Regions from separate parts of the Staphylococcus sp. SUC_1.2 genome, predicted to be linked through region 1. Evidence: riboswitches for the same ligand, from Rfam matches in the RefSeq annotation. Region 1 holds a riboswitch; each other region holds the start of a gene.
The links. A riboswitch is a leader RNA that binds a small molecule or an ion and turns the genes downstream of it on or off. The one in region 1 is predicted to bind FMN.

Region 1 (8,217 bases):
GATCATCGTGTTAATAGTGAAACATTTTGAAGTCGAGAATCGTATTGGTATAATATGATAATATTCAACATAATACAAATATATAAAAGGATGATGTTAAATATGCGAGTAGCAATTATAGGCATGGGTACAGCAGGTGTAAGTGTACTTAGACAACTCGTTAAACATAAAGACTTTAAGCAATTAAAAGTCGATGTCTACGATAATGAATTTAATATGGGACAGGGTGTTCCTTTTCAAAATGATAGTAGTCAATTATTAATTAACTTACCCACTAAAAAGATGAGTTTAAATTTAGATGATGATGAAGAGTTTTGGAAATGGTATCAAACACAATCTGATTTTACGTTTAAAAATCCAAAGTATTTACCAAGATTTGTTTTTGGCCATTATATGAAATCATACTTATCAAATTATGAGACATTATATGATAACCTTACAGTCATTAAACAACCAGTACAAGAAGTCTTCATTAATTCAAATATAGATGAAACCACATTGAAATATTATGTCTGTACGTCTAAAGATATGAAGCATTGTCAAGTATATGATTACATATTTTTAACTATAGGTACTTTATCATATCACGATCCTTATTATTTAAAAGGTATAAAAGGTTATATTCAAACTCCTTACCCTACATATAATACTTTAGATGATGTACAAGAATCTGATGATATTGCTATTATTGGAACAGGATTAGCTAGTTTAGATGTAGTGCGTTATGTAGCGTTTCATCATCCTAAACTACCTATCACAATGACGAGTCGTTCTGCTCAATTGCCTAGCGTAAGAGGAAACATGAAAAAAATTGAGTTTCAATGTTTAACAAAATCTAAATTTAATGATATTAAAAATAAGTACTTTGGAAATGTGCCATTAGAGAAAGCATTCGATTTATTTAAAGAAGAGTGTGATTTAAATGGTATTGATTTACAGAAATTGGTTCACCGCCGAACAGGAGATACGATTAAAGATTTAAATTATGATTTAGAACATCCAGATGAGATAGGTATATTCCAAACATTAATAGAGAATGTCAAAGAAAATTTAAATTGGATTTGGAATAGTTTTAGTCGTCAAGATCAAATTGAATTCGATAAACGTTTCACTAAAATTATTCAACTTAACTCAAACCCTATGCCTCCAAGAACTGCAAAACTCATCAAGCAATTAATAAAAGATGGTTCATTAGTGATTAGAAAGGATTTAGAAAATGTGGTACATAAAAATGGATTATTTAATTTAAAATTTAAAAATGATGAACAATGGTATCCACATCATATTATTATTAATGCAACAGGTTCTAAAACACATTTAAAAGATTTAGATGAAGATGATCAATTTATCTTAAATCTTCAAAATCGACAAATTGTTCAAGCCCATCCTATGGGTGGAATACAAATTATCCCAGAAACAAATCAGGTGATTAGTCCAAGATATGGTACTTTAAATAATATGATTGCTATTGGACAAATCACTAATGGAGTAAATAAATTGCGGAATGGAGTAAAAATGATTGTTAATCAAGCGGTAAGTGCAGTGGATTATTTATATGAAATTCGAAAAGAATTTGATCATACAGTATAATGCTTTACACAATAATGAATAAATATCTCTTTAAGAGTTAAATTTAAAAATCAAATTGAAATTCTTTATTTGTAATTTTCCAAAAATAAATGTAAGATGATATATGTAGTACTAAACTACGATGACTCAAATTTAATCACAATTTCATACGTATTCTTTCGGGGCAGGGTGTAATTCCCAACCGGCAGTAATTAAGCCTGCGACCCACTTAATCTTAATTTATTAAGTGGCTGATCTAGTGAGACTCTAGAGCCGACAGTAAAAGTCTGGATGGGAGAAAGAATCAATCACATCATTACTGAATGATGTATAAGCATGCACAATATAAAAATTGTAGTACGCTTATTTAAGTATATACATGCCCTATGCCTGTGAAACAGGTATGGGGTTTTTTTAGAGGTGATAAATTGAGTGAATTTATGAAATATGCAATTCAATTAGCACAAATGGTGAAGGGACAAACTGGAGTTAATCCTCCTGTTGGCTCAGTTGTTGTGAAGGATGGGCGTATTGTGGGATTAGGTGCACATTTAAAGCAAGGAGAGAAACATGCGGAAGTTCAGGCTTTAGATATGGCACAAGATAAAGCAAAAGGCGGCACCATTTATATTTCTCTTGAACCCTGTACACATTATGGGTCAACACCACCTTGTGTGAATAAAATTATTGAACATGGGCTTAGTAAAGTGATTTATGCTGTAAAAGATACGACGTTATCTTCTGAGGGAGATATCATTCTTGAAAAGGCAGGTATTGAAGTTGAATATCAATATTCAGAAGAAGCTTTTGCTTTGTATGAAGATTTCTTCAAAGCAAAACAACATAAAATCCCTGAAATTACAGTAAAAGTCTCGACTTCGTTAGATGGTAAACAAGCGACTGATAGTGGACAAAGTCAGTGGATTACGAATAAAGCTGTAAAACAAGATGTATATCGTTTAAGACATACTCATGATGCAGTATTAACTGGTAATGGAACGCTTGAAGCGGATAATCCACAATATACAACACGTATTCAAGATGGTAAACATCCAATAAGAATCATACTATCTAAGCGAGGTCAAATTGATTATTCAAAACAGATATTTCACGATCAATTAAGTGAAATTTGGATTTATACTGAAAATCATGAACTAAAAAGTCCAAGTCATCATATAAAAATAATATATTTAGAAACATGTAATTTAAAATCTATTTTAACTGATATATATCAAAGAGGTGTTGGCAGATTATTAGTAGAAGCTGGACCTCATATAACTTCAGAATTTCTCCAATCTAATTATTTAGACCATCTTATTATTTATTATGCCCCGAAAATAATAGGCGGTATTGGAAAAAATCAATTTTATCAAACTGATAATGTCATTGATTTAGCTAATGCGGCACAATTTGAAGTGATTTCTACCGAGTCTATTCAACAAAATATTAAAATGACATTGCGAAAGAAGTGAAGATAAATGTTTACAGGTATCGTTGAAGAAATAGGTACTGTAAAGCGTATTCGCACTCAACAATCCGTAAGGACATTAGATATTTCATGTCAAAAAATTATAGAAGATATGCATATTGGTGATTCTATAAGCGTAAATGGTGCGTGTTTAACAGTCATTGATTTTAAACAAAATCAATTTTCTGTCCAAGTGATTAAAGGTACTGAAAATAAAACCTATTTAGCTAATATTAAAGAAAATGATGAAGTCAATCTTGAACGTGCAATGTCAGGTAGTGGACGTTTCGGAGGACATTTTGTATTAGGTCATGTAGATGCAAAAGGAACAATTATAAATATCAGAGAAACGCCTAATTCACGCATTGTATCTATTAAGGCATCGGACTCGGTCATCAACCAAATGGTTAAGCAAGGTTCTATTACTGTTGATGGCGTAAGTTTAACAATTTTTGACTTGCATCAACATAGTTTTGATATCCATCTTATTCCTGAAACAAGACGTTCAACGATTCTTTCTAATAAAAAAATGGGCGATGAAGTTCATCTTGAAACAGATGTATTATTTAAATATGTTGAAAGTATAGTTGGTAAAAATAAATCTGATTTATCAGTTGATAAATTAAAAGCATATGGTTTTTAGGAGGGGCTTAAATGAAATTCGATAGCATTGAAGAAGCGTTAGAAGCATTAAGAAATGGCGATAGTATTATTGTAGTAGATGATGAAGATCGTGAAAATGAAGGTGACTTAATTGCAGTCACTCAATGGATGAAAGATGATACCATTAATTATATGGCCAAAGAAGCGCGTGGATTAATTTGTGCTCCTATAAGTTCACAGATTGCTGAACGTCTAAATCTTAAAACTATGGTTGATGGTAATACAGATGAATACGGTACAAATTTCACTGTAAGTATCGATCATATCTCTACTACTACAGGAATTAGTGCATTTGATCGTACAGCAACAGCGAAAGCGTTAATTAATCCTGATTCTAAACCAGAAAGTTTCCATAAACCAGGACATTTATTTCCTTTAGTGTCTAAAGAAAAAGGTGTATTAGTTAGACCAGGACATACGGAGGCTGCTGTAGATTTAGCTAAATTAACTGGTGCTGCACCTGCTGGAGTTATATGTGAGATAATGAATGACGATGGTACGATGGCAAAAGGTAATGAATTACAACAATTTAAAGAGCGTCATCAATTAAAAATGATTACAATTGAAAGTTTAATTAATTATCGTCGCAAACAAGAAAGCGAAGGTATTGAACTTAAAGCAACTGTAAAAATGCCAACGGATATTGGTGATTTTAAAATGTATGGTTTTCAATCTCAATATACACATGAAGATATTGTTGTACTTGGCAAAGGAGAACCACGTACAACTGAAAATGTAAGACTACATTCTGCTTGTTTAACAGGTGATATTTTCCACAGTCAACGATGTGATTGTGGCGCTCAATTAGAAGCATCAATGAAATATATAAATGATCATGGTGGATTAATTATTTATTTACCACAAGAGGGTAGAGGCATTGGTTTAATGAATAAACTAAAAGCTTATGAATTAATTGAGCAAGGACATGATACGGTTACTGCAAACTTAGCATTAGGTTTTGATGAAGACTTAAGAGATTATCATATAGCTGCTCAAATTCTTAAATATTTTAATGTTCAACAAGTTAATTTATTAAGTAATAATCCTAAGAAATTTGAAGGCTTGGAAGATTATGGTATAAAAGTTGCAGATCGTACAGAAATTATTGTGCCAGAAACGGAACATAATCATCATTATATGGAAACAAAAAAATTGAAAATGGGACATCTTATTTAGGAGGAATTTAGAATGAATTTTGAAGGTAAATTAGTCGGTACAAATTTAAAAGTTGCAATAGTAGTGAGTAGATTTAATGATTTTATTACCAATCGTTTATTAGATGGAGCGAAAGATACATTAGTAAGACATGGTGTAGATGAAGATAACATTGATGTTGCGTATGTACCAGGTGCATTTGAAATTCCACTTGTTGCTAAAAAATTAGCGCAAAAAAATGATTATGATGCAGTGATTACTTTAGGTTGTGTCATTAGAGGTGCAACATCTCATTATGACTATGTTTGTAATGAAGTTGCTAAAGGCGTATCAAAAGCAAATGATGTTACGAATACACCAGTTATTTTCGGTGTTTTAACAACTGAAAGTATTGAACAAGCAGTTGAAAGAGCGGGTACGAAAGCAGGTAATAAAGGTGCAGAAGCGGCAGTAAGTGCAATTGAAATGGCAAACTTACTTAAACAGTTTTAATTAATGTAGAGCGTCTCGATAATTTTAAGGATTATCGAGACGCTCTGTATTTCAACGTTTTAGTAATTTCACAATACTAGATACTAATGTAAGTGTTCCTAAAGCTAGTCCACTAACTAAGCCAATTTTTTTTAGTGCTTCTGTTGAAATAAATTCTTGATAGGCAAGGGAAAGATTTTGAGGTCTCTCAGCCAGGCGACGCATGAAATAAGCAAACCAGTCATTGCCATATGGAACATAAACGGTAAAGTGATATCCTTGTCTAGCAATCTCTTCTGCTAATTCATTACGAAAACCATACAACATTTGAAATTCAAAAGTGCTTTTTTCAATATGATGATCTTTGACAAATTGTTTAACATGGTTAATGATTTTATCATCATGTGTTGCAATTGACGTAAAGTTTTTGGCATTAAGTAAACGTTTTTCAATAATATTTATATAATTTTTATCTATATCTTTTTTACTTTGATAAGCAATCGTATCCTTTTCTTTATAAGCGCCTTTGACCAGTCTTAATCGTAATTCTGGGTACTTATCAATTAATTTCTCTGCATCATAAAGGTATCCTTGAATAACTGTACCGACATTTCTAAATTCTCCTTTTAACCTGTCTAAAATCTGTAATGTTTGTGATAAGCTGTTATATTTTTCCATATCAATATTAATATGCATATTATCATAGGTATTAGCCTTTAATAAAATGTCTCTTAAATTTTGATAGGCTAACTCAGTATCAAATTCACCGCCTAATGAACTCACTTTCACCGACATATGTGCACTCACTTGATATTTATTAATAGCTTCCATTATCTCAAGAATTTCATTTTTAGCTTGAGTCGCTGCTGCTTTAGTATTAACAAATTCTCCAAGATTATCTACAGTAACATCAATATGTTTAGCGTTTAAACGTTCAATCGTATCAATGAGTTGTTCTATAGTATTACCCGCAACAACTCTATTAGCCCCCATGGTAGGTCCGATTTTTTTAGCCATTTCATTTAAATATGTAATATTTGATAATGTTATGAAAAAATCTCTGAATAAAGACATATCTATTCCTCCATCCCACTCGTATCTATCTCTATAACAAGTTTAGCATGAATACATCGTTTAAGAAAGCGTTTACATTTAGGAGGTAAAATACGTTTAAATTCATTAGTCATAAATTAAGAGAATCTATATACTGTTTAACAACAATTAAAGGTATAATTTGATATAATACATTTGATAAACATTCAATTAGAGAGGATTCAAAAATATGTGGAAGTGGGAAACAGAACATGACGCTAAAGGCGTAATCATCATAGTACATAATATGTTAGAACATACTGGTAGATATGCGTATGTGATTACGATGTTGAGACGTAATGGTTATCACGTAATTATGGGTGATTTACCTGGACAAGGTCAAACTTCACGAGCTAACAGAGGTCAACTACAACGTTTTGAAATTTACCATGAACAGTTAGTTGAATGGATAAAAATTGCAAACGAATATAAATTACCAACATTTGTTATGGGTGTTGGATTAGGTGGTTTAATTATTCTCAATTTACTTGAAAAGACTGAACTACCTATTGAGGGCATATTACTACTCTCTCCAATGCTTGAATTTAAGAAAAATTATAAAACACGAAAAAATATGTTTATATCTAATATTGGAAAGAGCTCAAAAGGTACACAATTTAAATTAGGAATAGATTATGAAGATTTAACTCGTAATTCAGAAGTGATTAATGAGACAAATCATGACGGATTGATGTTAAAGAAAGTATCTTACAAATGGTTTAACATTATTAATGAAACGATGAAAGACACATCACAACATATTAAAGATATCAAACCGTTACCCACTTTATTAATGTATGGTACCGAAGATAAAATTTTAGAAACATCTTCAATAGATATTTTAAAACAACAATTTCTTGCAGATGAATTTTATTTTAAAGCGTGGAAAGGGTTTTATCATGAGATTCACAATGAACCTGAACGAGATCAAGTCATGAGATATATATTAACTTTCTTGAATAATAGCGTAAATACAATGGGATTTATTGTACAAGAAGAAGATATTGAGGAAGTATAAGATAATCTTTAAAAATCTATAAAGAATAGCTCGTAGAAGACAGATATCTACGAGCCTATTCTATATCAAAATTATGGTTATAATATTATAAATGAGCTAAAATTACAATATAAGTAGAATTATAACTATCAATTACTTTTTATAAATTGTATGAATTTAGTATTAGAATTATAATATAAATATTGATTTAAAAAATATAGTTGATATATTATTAAAAAATACCAAATCGTATAAACTTAATAATAAATTGAATTATAGTTATTATACATAATATGAGAGATCAAGGGGAATGAATTATGAAATTACAAAAAAAAGAAACGGTATCTATGGTATTGAAATTAGAGAAATTATTGAAGGATATAGATTCTATATTTAGAATTATTTATGAGAAGTATCATTTAAATAAAGAAGAAGTACTTATTTTATTAACGTTATGGGAAAAGGGGCCTATGACATTAAAAGAGATGGATCAATACGTTAATATCAAGTCATATAAACGAACAAGAACGTATAATAATTTAGTTCAATCTGATTGGGTTTACAAAGAGCGTCCAATTGACGACGAACGTACGGTTATTATCCATTTTAATGAAGAAAAAAATAAATATAGAAATGAATTATTAGATTTTATTACTACTATTATTAAAAGAAAATATGAATCTTTAGAAAATAGTTTGAATTCATTGATGAGCGTTTAATATAAAAAAACCCGTAAATTAAAACTACGATTTGATGTTTTAATTTATGGGTTTTAAAATTTAACGTTTTTCAATCGCACATA
Region 2 (8,217 bases), on a different contig from region 1:
AATTAGAATCTATATCACAACATTGTTGAGGTTGAGTTGGATTATCACCAAAAAATTCTAATAAATAACGACGTCTACATTGATCTAGGGATGTATAACCGATCATTCTTTGATAACCTAATTTTTTTCGAATTAATGAATTATCAAAAATTGTTTTGAGTACGTTGGATGAATATCTTTGGCTCAATATGGTTAGTATTTCTTGCTTTTGAGGAGGTAAAAAAGCACCTATATCAAAAGCATCGATGTCTTCAGTAGTTATCGCATCACTAAACAATAATGTCTCTAATATATAGCTATCGTCTGGTTGATATAGACTAATTGCTTGGCTTTGCAAATTATCTCTCCCGGCTCTACCAATTTCTTGTAAGTAATTTGAAGGACTTGTTGATAAATGAAAATGGATGACTGTTCTAATGTCTTTTTTATTAACGCCCATGCCAAAAGCACTAGTAGCCACGATGACGGGTATAAAGTTCTCCATAAATTGATTTTGTACAGTATGTCGTTCTTGATAAGATAAATCACCATGATAAATACCGGTTAAATAACCATGGTGGTATATCATATTGGCTAATTCTAAACAGACCTTTTTAGATGAAACATAAATAATAGTTGGCCCAGATTGATCTAAAAAGTTTAACAGCCACTTAATTTTCTCAGCATCATTTTCAAAATTGAGATGAGAAAAAGATATATTCTCTCTATTCATTGAAGTCTTAATTACATTTAATTTCCTAGATAAGATAAGATTTAAGTCATTTTCTAAATGAGGTGGTGCTGTAGCTGTTAAAGCCAGTATCGATGCATTTTTATAATGAGATGTTATCTCCCCTATTAATGCATAATGAGGTCGGAAATCATAACCCCATTCAGATAAACAATGCGCCTCATCAAGTACAATTAATCCGAAGTCAATATTCCTAATTAATTTAAAGTTTTGTGTTTGTAAAATAAATTCTGGACTTAAAAAAACAAAGCGACTTTTGTGTAACGAATTTATATTTTGTTGTTTTTCATTTTCATCCATGCCTGAATGAATAGAAGTAACAAATTTCTCACCTTGAGCTTTCAATTGCATCACTTGGTCATCCATAAGAGAAATTAAGGGAGATATTATTAATGTTGGCTTTCCTTTCATATAGGTTGGCATTTGGTAACATAAGCTTTTACCACTCCCCGTAGGAAGAATACCTAGAGTATCTTTCTTATTAACTACACTTTCGATTATTTCTTTTTGACCAGGATTAAATGATGAGAATCCGAACCATTCTTTCAATTTTTCTTCAAGCAATCAATTCACCTCTTTCAATACCGACTATTAACAATTTAATTTGAAAATAAGTTAATCGATCAAATTCTTCTTTATATAATTTTAATCTTTGTCCTCTGTTTTGATCATAAAATGCTATAAATTCACTTGTTTGTGGGCCATTAACAAAGGTTTGGTATTCTGAAAAATATCCTTTTATAAATAATTCAAGAACGTGATCTTCGATTGTGTTAATTTTAACATTTTGGGTCACTGCAACCTCATCCATAGAAAGCCCTTTGAGTAATTGATGATACGTAATTGTCGTTTTATTTAACAAAGTCGGTAATATGATGGTTTGAGTTAATATAGGAAATTGTTTATCATTTTCTAATGCGAACATCATCTGCACTAAATTATTGAGTTCAAGTACAAATAACTTAGTTACAGGTATACCTTCTATTAATGAAACCTGCTGTCGCGTATACATAGGTTCTTCATAACCTTGTAGGTAATAATGGATTAAACAGTTGTTACTACATTTTTCATCAATAAAATGAAAGATTTGCTCGATTTCTTTTTCAAAATCATCAACTAAATTTTGTTCCAGTATTTTTGAATAGATTTGTTTCACTCTACTTTGAACAGTTATTTGTTGTGTAATTGGTATAAAGTTCAAGTGGTTGTTTTTAAAATGGGTTATAGTTTGTATTAGTAATTGAATACAACTAAAAGTTTGAATCATACTATCGTATGTATATCTTGGATGTATTGAAATGTCAGTATTTTGATTATCATAGGTATCTAAAAATCGCTCAAAAGACGGATATTTTAATTTAGGTAAACTATGATATAATGATAAAAGTTGTTGGGAACATGCATCAAAAAATGTTTGATGTGATTTTTTTCCATTCAAAATGTTATAAATACTTTTATTGGTTTTATAATCGAATGAATGATTTGATGCATATGTAATAATTGAATGCATTAATGAATCCTCACTTTATATAACTAATAGAATAGTAAATAAATTAATCGAAGTGTTATTAAACATTTGTTATACTAGTGTAGCATTTTTATCAAAGGAGGCGAAGAATTTGGCAAAGTATACAATCGTTGATATGGATACATGTATTGCTTGTGGAGCATGTGGTGCTGCCGCACCTGACATTTACGATTATGACGACGAAGGTATTGCTTTCGTAATCCTTGATGATAATCAAGGTACTGCAGAAGTACCAGAAGAATTATATGAAGATATGGAAGATGCACTTGAAGGTTGTCCAACTGATTCAATTAAGATTGAAGAAGAACCATTTGATGGTGATGCTCTTAAATTTGAATAGTCACTTATTATGAGTGAATCAATAATGAAACCTCCTAATGTTGAATAATAAGTTCAACATTAGGAGGTTTTTTATGATAATACGCGTTTTAATCTTCTGTATAAAAGCGCAAATATAATTGAAATCACGATACCTTTTATAATATTGAAAGGTATAACACCTGATAAAATGATAATTTTTAGATTATTAAAGACATCACCTAAATTAAAAATCATTCCATATAATGGAAGTAAAACAAAGTAATTCAGTATACTAAGTACGATAGTCATCACTATAGTACCTATTGCTAGCCCCACAACCAATGAACGTGGTGTATCTCCCTGACGCTTAGTTACATAATAAGCGGATAACAAGAAACTAACACCTGCTAAAAAATTGGCAACTGGACCAACCGGATCTCCCATATTGAATAAAAAATTAAGTATATTTTTGATAAGTGCTACTAAAATACCAGCAACGGGACCTAAAAGAAATGTTGCTAATAAAGTTGGAACATCACTAAAGTCTAATGTTAAGTATGGTGGTAAAAAAGGTAGCGGAAATTTAATGAATGTTAAAATAAACGCTATGGCACTTAACATGCTAATAGTGATAAGACGTTTGTTTTGTTGCATATTTAATTTTCTCCTTCCATTCATCTTACATAGAATAGGAGATAATTTTGCACAACAAAAAAACCTCCATCTTCTTCCATCCAGACTATACTGTCGGCTTCAGATTTCCACTGAATCAGCCACTTCAAAGAAGCGGGTCGCAGGCTTAATTTACTGCCGGTTGGGAATTGCACCCTACCCCGAAGATGAATTATATAATTGATTAATTTAATTTTTATATTACCTTATATGAAAGCATTGCGCAATAATGGTGCTTAGACTTATTTAAAAAAGAGCAATACACCATTCTTAAGTTGATGATGTTTGCTCTTAGTTAAAATAAACATATTAATAGGCATATTAATTTTTAGGCTTTGGTAACTTAATTATGAATGTTGTACCTTTGTTTACTTTACTTTCAACTTTAATAGTACCACCATGTTCTTCGATTATCATTTTACAGATAAATAGTCCTAAACCAGTTCCCTGTTTACCTCTAGTTCTTGAAGCCTCTACTTTATAAAATCTGTCGAATACGAGTTCAAGATGCTCTGGAGATATGCCACTACCAGTATCTTTAATGTACAACGTTTGATAGGAATCATCCGTAGTTGTTGTAATTGATATTGAATCACCTGGTTGAGTATAACGTGTGGCATTGTCAATTAAATTTGTTAGAACTTGGTCTATGCGATCGGCATCGTATTCCCACAATTCATCATCGATGTTTGGTTCTAATGACATATTCAATTCTAAATCCTCAGCCTGTTGTCTATATTTCATTTGCATTTTAGATAGTAAAGGTTTAATAGGTTGTTTTTCTTTATTAACAGTTAAACCCTCTGCATCCATGCGAGCCACATTTAATAATTCATTTACTAATCGATTTAAACGTTTCGTTTCATCTAATACAATTGATAAAGAATCTCGAATTTCTTCTGGTTCAGTGACAATACCATCTACAATTGATTCAGTGTAACCTTGTAATAACGAAATAGGTGTACGTAATTCATGTGAAACATTGGCAATGAAATCTTTCTTCATCTGATCTAAATTATGTTCATTAGTCATATCTCTTATAATGACTACAATTCCACTACGGCCATCTTGTTGAATTCTCTCTACATAACTCATGATAATGACGTAATATTTATTGTTAATCTCATATTCTTGGAATTCGGTGTCTTTTGAAACAAATGTAGCTTCAATTTGCTTTTCAATTTCTTTATATACAGTTTTGTCTATTGATTTAATAATATCGTCAGCCATTTTATTTGAAAGAATAACTTCCCTCTTATCATTTAGACCCAATACACCTTCAATCATAGAATTAATCAAACTATCTCTTATATTTTTTTGAGTTGAAAGTGCCTCTATATTCTCTTGTATTTCAGAACTCATATTATTAAACGTATGTGATAATTCGCCTATCTCATCTTTAGTTGAGACACTTGTCTGTTTTGAATAATCACCTTTAGAAATATTAATAGCTTGAGTTCTAAGTTGTCGTAAAGGTTTAGTAATTCTATTTGATAAAAAGAATGCAAATACTGTTGAAACAGCGATAAATATAATGGCGGTGATTAAAATGATAATGGTAATTGCATTATTAGTATCTTCAATAGACTTTAAATCTTGATAAATGAATACTGCACTATATTTTGAATTTGCATTTTCTTGAGCTTTCATAGGATAGCCTAACAAAATATAAGAATGGGAATTACCATTATTACTTATTGTTATATTTTGAGTGGTAGACTTTCCTTGAGAAAAGACGCGTTGGAATTGCGAATTCTTGTGTATCTCTTCAAGCATTTTGTCTTTAGTATTGCTATTTGAACTTTTAATACTTGAAGACTTATTAGCCATTATAATAACGCCACCTGATCCATCTATTAATTGTTGGCTGTGTTCTATGGCTAAAGTTTTATTATCAGCTTGTTCAACTAAGTGGCTGATTCTAGACGCATCTTCTCTTATAGCATTTTCAGTTTGTTGTGTGTAGTAGTATTGTATAAAAGTAATTAATGCCGCACTTAATAAAATTAAAACTGTCGTTACTATAAAAAGTATAGTTAACCACAGTTTTATTACCACACTATTTAGTCGGTTCGTCATTAGACTTTACCTCGAATTTGTAACCAACACCCCAAACAGTTTGAATCATATGTGCAGCATCTTCTGATACACGATTTAGTTTCTCACGCAGGCGTTTAACATGAGTGTCTACTGTTCTTAAATCACCATAAAATTCATAATGCCATACTTCTTTTAAAAGTTGTTCACGATCAAACACTTTATTAGGTGTCTTAGCTAAATAAATAAGTAATTCGTACTCTTTAGGAGTTAAATTAACTTGTTGGTTATCTGCTAATACACGATGCGCATCATTATCAATAATTAAATGATTAAATTCAATAACATCTCTTGCATGAGGTTCACTTTGTTCAGGTTTAGAAGATTGCGTTCTACGTAATAATGCTTTTACTCTTAAAACAACCTCTCTTGGTGAGAATGGTTTGACGATATAATCATCTGCACCAGACTCAAATCCTTCTACCCTATTCGTTTCTTCGCCTTTAGCTGTAAGCATAATAATAGGTGTGTCTTTATGTTCACGTAACTTGGATGCTACTTCAATACCATCCATTTCTGGTAACATCAAGTCTAAAAGTATGCACGCATAGTCATTTTCTATAGCAAGATTATAAGCTTCTTTGCCATTACTTGCTTCATGAATCGTAAACGATTCTCTCTTTAGGTATAGTTTTAATAATCTTCTGATTCTATCCTCATCGTCTACAATTAATATTTCATTTGTCATTTTGTTTATACCTCCTACACATGCTCAATACACTCATTATTATAGCATACAGCATGATTGAAAGCTTTACTTTAAAGTTAACTTTGTGAAAAAAATAGCAAGAGAAATTAATATCATTTAATTTCTCTTGCTATTGTAAAATATACTTCATTTATTTTCCATTTTCTGCCATATGTCTTAGTACTTTAACTTCATGAGGTGTCAGTACTCTGCCCTCACCTGCATTTAATCCTTTAAGGTTCAAGTTGCCGAACTCAATTCTTGTTAATTTATCAACTTGATGTCCAAAATGCTCGAACATACGACGAACTTGTCGATTTCGTCCTTCACTAATAGTGATTTCTACAAGTGTAATATTTTTATCTTTATCTTGCTTTTTTACTTTGACTTGAGCTGGTTGCGTAAAACCATCTTCAAGTTCAATCCCATTTTCTAAAGCTTTAACTTCTTCTCTCATGAGGTAACCTTTTAATTTAGCCACATATTTTTTTTGAATATGATATCTTGGGTGAGTCATTAAGTTTGTAAATTCACCATCATTAGTAAGTAACAATAATCCTGATGTATCATAGTCTAATCTACCAACAGGATAAATTCTTGTCTCTAAATCTTTAAAGTAGTCAGTAACTACAGTTCGTCCTCTATCGTCAGACACACTTGTAATAACTTGAGTTGGTTTATAGAACAAAATATACATTTTGTCTTCTTGTTCAATTTTAATTCCTTCAACCTCAACTGTATCAGAACTTTTTACTTTAGTACCTAATTCAGTAACGGTTTGCCCATTAACTTTAACTTTGCCTTCGGTAATTAAAGTTTCAGCTTTTCTTCGTGATGTGTATCCACTATTAGCAATTCGTTTTTGAAGCCTTTCTAATTCTTTACTCATTTTGTATCTCCTTTTTGATTCACTAAATTACTAAAGAAATCATCCATTTCTTCTTCATCTTCTTCAGTTGTTGGTAAATCCTCAATTTTTTCTATTCCAAATACATTTAAAAACAAATCCGTTGTTTGTAAAGCATGACTACGAGAATTTTCTACATCTTTAGCTTCAATTAATCCACGTGCAATTAATGTTCTAACTGCACCATCAGAATTAATTCCTCTAATTAATTCTATGTCACTACGACTCAATGGCTGATTATATGCAATAATTGATAATGTTTCCATTGCGGCTTGAGATAATTTCATATTAGATTTTTGTTCAATTAATTGTTCAATATAAGGTGAAGCTTCTTTTTTTGAAGTTAAAATATATGTTGAACCAAATTTTTGAATTATTAAACCACTAGAGGTGTATGATGAAATTAATTCAGATAGTTTAGCTTGATTAATCTCGAGAATTTCTAATAACTGTTTTTCGTCAAGCCCTTCATCCCCAGCTGTGTATAGTAATGATTCTATGATTCCGTGTTTATCCAATATTAAAATTCACTCCTCTAATGATACGTATATCATCAAAACTTCTAACCTGTTCAATGTTGATTACTCCTGATTTAGACATTTCCAATATAGCTAAAAAGTGAGTAACCACCTGTTCTATTGGCTCGCTAAAAGTAAATAAACTGAAGAAGTTAAAAGATGTATGATGCCTTAATTGTGTCGTTACCTTTTCAGTAGCTTGTTGAATAGTGAAGCTTTCTTTAATTATTTCAACTGTCTTAGGCTTATTAAGAGCTAATCTGCTTTTAACACGTTGATAAGCAACAATTAAATCCGTTAAATCTAAGGTTTGGCATTCATCCCATGTGACGTTTTTCTCAAGATGGGATAAGTCAGTTGGGTGTTTAGTAAAATAGTGCTCTCGCTCTTCTTTTTTCTCAGTTAACAATTGTGTGTATTCTTTATAATTTTGATATTCAATTAATCGACCTACCAAATCTTCACGTGGATCTTCTTCAAGATTATCGTCTACATCATGTTGAGGGAGTAATAATTTACTTTTTATCATTAATAGCTCTGAAGCCATAACTAAATATTCACTAGCTACATTAATTTCTAGTTGCTTCATAGCGTGGACATATTGCATATATTGTTCTGTTAATGATTTCATTGGTATATCATAAATATCAATTTCATATTTTTGAATTAAGTGGAGTAGCAAATCTAACGGGCCATTAAAGGCATCTAATTTTACTTCATACATATTAATCGTCCTCATTTTGAATCTCTATCGTGCATAATTTACTAAAATATTAT
Region 3 (8,217 bases), on a different contig from region 1:
AAATTAAAATGTGATAACGAAATATTTTTACGATTCATAGTAGTTTGTATAGTGTTTAATTTAACTTTTAAAATATGTTCTAAATCACTTGTTAAATGTGGCGGTGCAGTAGCAGTTAATGCTAAAATAGTCGCTAATTTAAAATGATGAGTGATTTGACCGATAAGTGCGTAATGCGGTCTGAAATCATATCCCCATTCTGATAAGCAATGCGCTTCATCTAATACTACTAAACCAAATGGGATGTTTTTAATTAAATTGAAATGATGAGATTGAAGAATAAATTCAGGACTTAGAAATATAAAACGACTTTGATTTAATAAATTGATATTTTCCTTCTTTTCTTGTTCATCCATACCTGAATGAATACATACAACCTTTCGTTCACCTTGAGATTTAAGTTGTATCACTTGATCGTCCATTAAAGAAATTAGCGGTGAAATAATAAGAGTAGGTTTTTGTTGCATATAAGTTGGAAATTGGTAACACAGACTTTTCCCACTACCTGTTGGCAAAACACCAAGTGTATGATTGCCTTGTAACACACTTTCTATAACTTCTTTCTGACCTGGGTGAAAACTTTCATGTCCAAACCATTGTTTAAGATTGTTCTCTAACATTGATTTCACCTCTTTCTATCCCAACAATCATGAGTTTAATTTCAAAGTATGATAAATGGTCAAACTCTTGTTTATATATTTTTAATCTTTCTCCTTTATGCTCTGTATAGTATTGAGTAAATTGAAAAACATCTTTTTTCTCTACGTAATTTTCGTAATTTTTCTCATAGCCTTTAATAAATAATTCTAAAATATGATCTTCTATTGTATTGAGTTTAACATTCTGTGCAATTGCAATTTCATTTAAACTCAAACCTTGATGAAGATATTGTTGAGTAATAGATGTTTTATTTAATAATGATGAAAGAATAATACATTCAGACAATATAGGATAACGTTGTTTATTTTCAATTTCACTTCCTAAGGTGACTAAATTATTCAATTCTAATGTATATAATTTTGAAATAGAAATATTCTCAATCAAACTTACCTGTTGTCTTGTATACATAGGCTCATCATAACCATGCAAATAATAATGAAGGTAGCACTTATTATTATTATTTAAACTGATTGCTTGAAATAAATCAGTCACTTCATTTTCAAAATCTTTTATTAAATCATTTTTAATAATAGTTCCATAAATCTTTTTAACTTTATTTTGAATAATAACTTGTTGGTTCATTGGTACGAATTTAAGTTGATGATGGAGATATTGAGATATCGTCTGAATTAATAATTGAATACATTTAAAAGTATTATTAAGACTGTCATAAGTGAACCGAGGATGCACCTTGATATTTAATTCTTTTATATCATTTTTATTCAAAAGTCGTTCAAATGTCTGATATTTTAATTTAGGTAAACTATGATATAATGATAAAAGTTGTTGAGAGCTCGCATCAAAAAACGTTTGATGTGACTTTTTTCCACTTAAAATATTATATATACTTTTATTAGTTTTATAATTGAATGAGTGATGTTTAACATAACTAATCATTTCTTGCATGAGTGAACTCCTCTTTTATAGAACTTTTATATCTAGAATATAATAAAATTATTTATTATGACTAGTGTAGCATTTTTATCAAAGGAGGCGAATAAAATGGCAAAGTACACAATCGTTGATATGGATACATGTATTGCTTGTGGTGCTTGTGGCGCTGCTGCACCAGATATTTACGATTATGATGACGAAGGTATTGCTTTCGTAATCCTTGACGATAATCAAGGTACTGCAGAAGTACCAGAAGAATTATATGAAGATATGGAAGATGCTCTTGAAGGCTGTCCAACTGATTCAATTAAAATTGAAGAAGAGCCTTTTGATGGAGATGCCTTAAAATTTGAATAAATCTGTAAATAAAATTGTATTACCATAATTATAATATAAAACCTCCAATGATTCCTACTTAGAAGTCATCGGAGGTTTTAATTTTATTTCAATACTTTTTTTAAACGGCGATATAGCAAGATAAAAATGATCGATATGACACATCCTTTAATAATATTAAAAGGAATAATACCAGATAAAATGATTACTTTTAAATTAGTAAACACATCACCAAGATTAAATATCATACCATATAAAGGTAGTAAGACAAAATAATTTAAAATACTTAAAACGATAGTCATTGCAATAGTACCGGCAACTAATCCTATAATTAGTGAACGACGAGATGAATATTGTTTACGATGACTAACAAAATAAGCTGTTAGTAAAAAACTAGCTCCAGCTAAAAAATTTGCCACAGGCCCAACAGGATCGCCAATATTAAATAAGAAATTTAATATATTTTTAATTAATGCTACAAGAAGACCAGATAAAGGACCAAAAATAAAAGTAGCTAATAAAGTCGGTACATCACTAAAATCTAATGTTAAGTATGGAGGCAAAAATGGTAACGGAAATTTCAAAAATGTTAATATGAATGCAATTGCACTCAACATACTTATGGTAATTAAACGTTTATTTTGTTGCATATTCAGTTTTCTCCTTCCATTCATCTTACTAAGAATTGGAGGATACGTTTACACAACAAAAAACCTCCACCTTCTCCCATCCAGACTATACTGTCGGCTTCAGATTTACACTGAATCAGCCACTTTTATTGAAGCGGGTCGCAGGCTCAAATTACTGCCGGTTGGGAATTACACCCTACCCCGAAGATGAATTATTGAATTTATCATTTAAAATTTATATTACACGAATAAATCTTTCATTGCAATGTGTCTGTTTATTTATAAAAATGAGAGATATGTTTCATCAGTTTCATCGACTGATTTTAAATTAATATGACATGAAATATTATATTTAAAAAACTATAGATATAAAAATGCTCTTCAAAGTTTTATCTTTAACTTTGAAGAACATAATCTCAAAAAATTTGGATATTTAATCCTATTTTGTTGAAAGTTAATTATTTAGAATCTATAGAAGGTTTAGGTAATTTAATAATAAAGGTTGTGCCTTTATTCACTGTACTTTCTACAGAAATAATTCCGCCATGCTCTTGAATAATCATCTTACTAATAAATAATCCTAAACCAGTTCCTTGTTTACCCCTAGTTCTAGAAGCTTCTACTTTATAAAAACGATCAAATACATGATCAAGATGTTCAAGAGCAATACCGCTACCTGTGTCGTTTATATTTAAAATTTGATACTGACTATCTTTATTAGCAGTAATCGTAATTGAATCTCCAGGGTGTGTATAGCGTGTTGCATTATCAATTAAGTTTGTGAGTACTTGATCAATTCGATCAGCATCGTAATTCCATAAATCATCTTCATTAATATTTGGTAACAAGTCTATGTTTAGTTCTAAATCTTGTGCTTGTTGACGGTATTTAAGTTGTATTTTGCGTAATAATGGCATTATGGGCTGTATTTCTTTATTAATGGTTAATCCTTCCGCATCCATTCTTGCAACATTTAAAAGCTCGTTGACAAGGCGATTAAGTCGTTTTGTTTCATCTAATACAATTGATAGTGATTCTTTGATTTCGTTAGGTTCTGTTACAATGCCATCAACTATCGATTCAGTATAACCTTGTAATAACGAAATCGGTGTACGGAGTTCATGGGATACGTTTGCGATAAAATCTTTTTTCATTTGATCAAGATTATGTTCATTTGTCATATCTCTTATGATGATTACAATTCCACTACGACCATCTTGTTGAATACGATCAATATAACTCATTATAAATACATAATACTTAGAGTTTATTGCATATTCATTAAACTCTGTGCCTTTTGAATGAAAAGTGGCATTAATTTGATTTTTAATTTCTGAATAAATAGATTCATCAATTGTCGGTAGTATTTGGTCTGCCATTTTGTTAGATAAAATAATTTCACTTTTATCATTTAAACCCACTACACCTTCAATCATAGAATTAAATAAACGATCACGAATATTTTTTTGAGTAGATAAAGCTTCAATGTGTTCTTGAATTTTATGACTCATATTATTAAAAGTATAAGAAAGTTCACCAATTTCATCTTTTGTATTTACTGTTGTTTTTTGAGAGTAATCTCCATTTGATACATTGATTGCCTGTGTACTTAATTTTCTAAGTGGTTTAGTGATACGATTAGATAAAAAGAACGCAAAAATCGTTGAAACAATAAAAAATACAATAGCAGTAATTAAAATAATAATGGTAATTGCATTATTAGTATCTTCAATTGTTTTTAAATCTTGATATATAAATACGCCACTAAACTTAGCATGTTTACGATCTTGAGATTGCATCGGGTATCCTAAAAGAATATAAGAATGAGAGGCCCCTTTTTCACTTATTGTGACATTTTGTGTGGCAGATTTCCCTGTATTAAATACTTTATTAAAGTTGTCGTTGTTTTGAATTTCTTTTAACATTCTTTTTTTAATCAGATTATAAGATTTTTCTGCTGACATATTTTTATTAGACATAATAATAACGCCACCTGTACCATCAATTAATGCCTGACTATGTTGTATGGCAAGTGACTTGTTATCAGCTTTTTCAACAAGATGACTAATCCTTGAAGCATCTTCTCTTATAGCATTTTCTGTTTGTTGGGTGTAATAATATTGAATAAATGTAATTAATGCTGCACTTAATAAAATTAAAACTGTCGTTACTATAAATATTATAGTTAACCACAGTTTTATAACAACACTATTTAGACGATTCATCATTTGTATTGACCTCAAATTTGTAACCGACACCCCAAACGGTTTGAATCATATGTGCTGCTTCTTCAGAAACTCGATTTAATTTTTCTCTTAATCGTTTAACATGTGTGTCTACAGTTCTTAAATCACCATAAAATTCATAATGCCAAACTTCTTTTAATAGTTGTTCACGATCAAATACTTTATTAGGTGTTTTTGCTAAGTATATTAATAACTCATATTCTTTTGGAGTTAAATTCACTTGTTGTTGATCCGCTAATACACGATGCGCATCATTATCGATAATAAGATGATTAAACTCAATGACATCTCTTGCATGTGGTTCGCTTTGTTCTGGTTTAGATGTTTGAGTTCTACGTAGTAATGCTTTCACTCTTAATACGACTTCTCGGGGAGAGAAAGGCTTCACTATATAATCATCTGCACCTGATTCGAACCCTTCCACACGATTAGTTTCTTCGCCCTTAGCTGTAAGCATAATAATAGGCGTATCTTTATGCTCACGTAATTTTGACGACATTTCAATACCATCCATTTCAGGCAACATTAAATCTAAAAGAATGCACGCATAGTCATTTTCCATAGCAAGTTCATATGCTTCTTTACCATCACTTGCTTCATGGATAGTAAACGATTCTCTTTCTAAGTAAAGTTTTAATAATCTTCTGATTCTATCTTCATCGTCTACAATTAATATTTCATTCGTCATTACAATATACCTCCTACACATGCGCTATACCGTTTTAATTATAGCATATTCACTATATTAAAGCTTTCTATTCAATTGACTTTGTGAAAAAAATATCAAAATATCTTTTTTAATGTAGAACCTATGATTTATTATTACAGTGAATAAATAAAAAAAGAATACACATTGTAATTGAGAAAATACTTTGTATTGTTAAGTTATTTCGAATTAATTACCATTTTCAGCCATATGTCTTAATATTTTCACCTCATGAGGTGTTAATACTCTACCTTCACCTGCATTTAATCCTTTTAAATTAAGATTTCCAAATTCGATTCGTATTAATTTATCGACGGTGTGATTAAAATGTTCGAACATACGTCTAACTTGTCTATTTCTACCTTCGCTAATAGTTATTTCAACCAGTGTCGTATTTTTTTCTTTATTTTGATTTTTTATTTTAACTTGAGCAGGTTGTGTAAAACCATCCTCTAATTCAATTCCTTGTTCTAATGCTTTAACTTCTTCTCTCATTAAATACCCTTTTAATTTTGCAACATATTTTTTTTGAATATGATATCTGGGATGAGTCATTAGATTAGTAAATTCACCATCATTTGTAAGTAATAATAACCCTGAAGTATCATAGTCTAATCGTCCAACTGGATAAATTCTTGCTTCTAAATCTTTAAAATAATCTGTTACAACCGTTCTACCTCTATCATCTGAAACACTAGTAATAACTTGCGTTGGTTTATAGAAAAGAATATAAATTTTATCTTCTTGCTCAATTTTAATTCCTTCAACTTCAACAGTGTCTGAAGATTTAACTTTCGTTCCAAGTTCTGTAACTACTTGACCATTTACTTTCACTTTACCTTCAGTGATTAAAGTTTCTGCCTTTCTTCGAGAGGTATATCCACTGTTAGCAATTCGTTTTTGAAGTCTTTCTAAATCTTTATTCATTTTATTTCTCCTTTTGATCTGTAAGTGTACTAAAGAAAGTCTCAATCTCTTCGTTATCTTCTTCAGTAGATGGTAATTCTTCTATTGATTTCATTCCAAAAACATTTAAAAATAAATCAGTAGTCATGAGTAAATGACTCCGCGAATTCTCCATGTCTTTTGCTTCAATAAGTCCTCTAGCAATTAATGTTCTCACTGCACCATCAGAATTGATACCTCTTGTTATTTCGATATCACTTCTAGTTAATGGTTGATTATAAGCAATAATTGATAGTGTCTCCATAGCAGCTTGAGATAATTTCATGTTTGCTTTTTGCTTCACTAGTACTTCGATAAAAGGTGCACACTCTTTTTTGGAGGTTAACATATAAATGGAACCATATCTTTGTATTTCAAGACCTTTTGAATGATACGTCGAAATTAATTGATCAAGTTCATCTAAATCCATTTTTAAAATATCTGCAAGCTGACGTGCTTCCAGTCCTTCATCGCCTACAGTAAATAATAAGGACTCTATAATTCCAAGGTTATCCAATCGCATAGTTCACTCCTCTAATGATATTGATGTCTTCAAAGTTATTTGACTGTTCTATATTAATAAGACCTGCTTTAGCCATTTCTAATATTGCTAAGAAATGTGTAACGACTTTACTCACAGGTTCATTAAAGTTAAATAAACTAAAGAAGTTAAATGCTGTTTGTTTCTCTAAATGTTTAGCAACCACTTCAGTAGCTTGTTGAATTGTAAAAGTATCTTTTGAAATTTCAACTGCTTTTGGTGTATTTAATGCTACTCTATTTTTTACTCTTTGGTATGCAACAATCAGTTGAGTCAAATCAATCGTTTGATTTTTGTCCCAATGCGTTTCTTTTTCCAAGTGAGATAAATCAGCTGGTGATTTAGTATAATATAATTCTCGTTCTTTTTTTAATTCTGTTAATAGTAAAGAATATTCTTTATAATTTTGATATTCGATTAAACGACCTACAAGGTCCTCACGAGGATCTTCTTCTAAGTCATTTTCAGTTTCTTGTTGTGGCAATAATAATCTACTTTTTATCATTAATAATTCTGAAGCCATCACTAAATATTCACTTGCAATATTAATTTCAACTTCTTTCATTGCATGAACATATTGCATATATTGTTCAGTTAAAGCTTTCATTGGTATATCATAAATATCTATTTCATATTTATGAATTAAATGAAGAAGTAAATCTAATGGGCCATTAAAAGCATCTAATTTAACTTCGTACATAAATTAACTTCCTTGTATTATAAAATCTAAATTGTGCATAATTCACCTAAATATTATAGCATGAATATATATTAGAATTAAATTAAGGGGGAGTATTCATGAATAAAGCATTAAGTCAATTCTACTATCAATTTCATACACACCAACATTATTTTTTATGTCATGATATTTTAGAAGAATTATGGAAGTCTAACCCTAATTTTTCTAAGAAAGATGCTATAGTGAGTTTAATACTATTTTCAACTGCCATGTATCACTATAGACGATGTAATAAGTTAGGTGCATTAAAAAGCTTTAAAAAAGCGTTATATACATTTAAGCATGCAAAGGATAAGGATACACTAGGTTTAAAGGTCAATGAATTTACTTTATTGATTCAAAATCAAATAGAAAAAGTGAAACATGATCAGACATTTCAACCAATACAGTTGCCAATTACATCTTCAATAGAAAGGGAACTTATCAATTTATATCCTAATTATGAATATAAGAAACAAATTAACAATGATGACATGATTGTTCATTGTCATCGTCTAAGAGATAGAAGCGATATCATTGCA

Region 2: linked by a shared signal. The riboswitch ahead of NR218_RS07620 (ECF transporter S component) and the one ahead of ribD (bifunctional diaminohydroxyphosphoribosylaminopyrimidine deaminase/5-amino-6-(5-phosphoribosylamino)uracil reductase RibD) in region 1 are both predicted to bind FMN.
Region 3: linked by a shared signal. The riboswitch ahead of NR218_RS00045 (ECF transporter S component) and the one ahead of ribD (bifunctional diaminohydroxyphosphoribosylaminopyrimidine deaminase/5-amino-6-(5-phosphoribosylamino)uracil reductase RibD) in region 1 are both predicted to bind FMN.

The regions. Positions count from the first base shown of each region.
Region 1 is NZ_JANJPM010000023.1:9,075-17,291, reverse strand. It holds gene NR218_RS08760 (FAD/NAD(P)-binding protein) at 103-1,590, shown strand; FMN riboswitch at 1,741-1,876, shown strand; gene ribD (bifunctional diaminohydroxyphosphoribosylaminopyrimidine deaminase/5-amino-6-(5-phosphoribosylamino)uracil reductase RibD) at 1,998-3,041, shown strand; gene ribE (riboflavin synthase) at 3,048-3,680, shown strand; gene NR218_RS08745 (bifunctional 3,4-dihydroxy-2-butanone-4-phosphate synthase/GTP cyclohydrolase II) at 3,692-4,876, shown strand; gene ribE (6,7-dimethyl-8-ribityllumazine synthase) at 4,889-5,347, shown strand; gene NR218_RS08735 (proline dehydrogenase family protein) at 5,399-6,400, opposite strand; gene NR218_RS08730 (alpha/beta fold hydrolase) at 6,609-7,436, shown strand; gene NR218_RS08725 (transcriptional regulator, SarA/Rot family) at 7,733-8,134, shown strand; gene NR218_RS08720 (class I SAM-dependent methyltransferase) at 8,195-8,217, opposite strand, start outside.
Region 2 is NZ_JANJPM010000018.1:41,922-50,138, reverse strand. It holds gene NR218_RS07635 (RecQ family ATP-dependent DNA helicase) at 1-1,294, opposite strand, end outside; gene NR218_RS07630 (helix-turn-helix domain-containing protein) at 1,287-2,240, opposite strand; gene NR218_RS07625 (ferredoxin) at 2,350-2,598, shown strand; gene NR218_RS07620 (ECF transporter S component) at 2,670-3,212, opposite strand; FMN riboswitch at 3,277-3,403, opposite strand; gene NR218_RS07615 (ATP-binding protein) at 3,552-5,309, opposite strand; gene NR218_RS07610 (response regulator) at 5,290-6,015, opposite strand; gene NR218_RS07605 (pseudouridine synthase) at 6,167-6,904, opposite strand; gene scpB (SMC-Scp complex subunit ScpB) at 6,901-7,440, opposite strand; gene NR218_RS07595 (segregation and condensation protein A) at 7,433-8,164, opposite strand.
Region 3 is NZ_JANJPM010000001.1:6,771-14,987, forward strand. It holds gene NR218_RS00030 (RecQ family ATP-dependent DNA helicase) at 1-620, opposite strand, end outside; gene NR218_RS00035 (helix-turn-helix domain-containing protein) at 601-1,566, opposite strand; gene NR218_RS00040 (ferredoxin) at 1,663-1,911, shown strand; gene NR218_RS00045 (ECF transporter S component) at 1,995-2,540, opposite strand; FMN riboswitch at 2,605-2,732, opposite strand; gene NR218_RS00050 (ATP-binding protein) at 2,978-4,744, opposite strand; gene NR218_RS00055 (response regulator) at 4,728-5,453, opposite strand; gene NR218_RS00060 (pseudouridine synthase) at 5,661-6,398, opposite strand; gene scpB (SMC-Scp complex subunit ScpB) at 6,400-6,933, opposite strand; gene NR218_RS00070 (segregation and condensation protein A) at 6,926-7,657, opposite strand; gene NR218_RS00075 (DUF309 domain-containing protein) at 7,756-8,217, shown strand, end outside.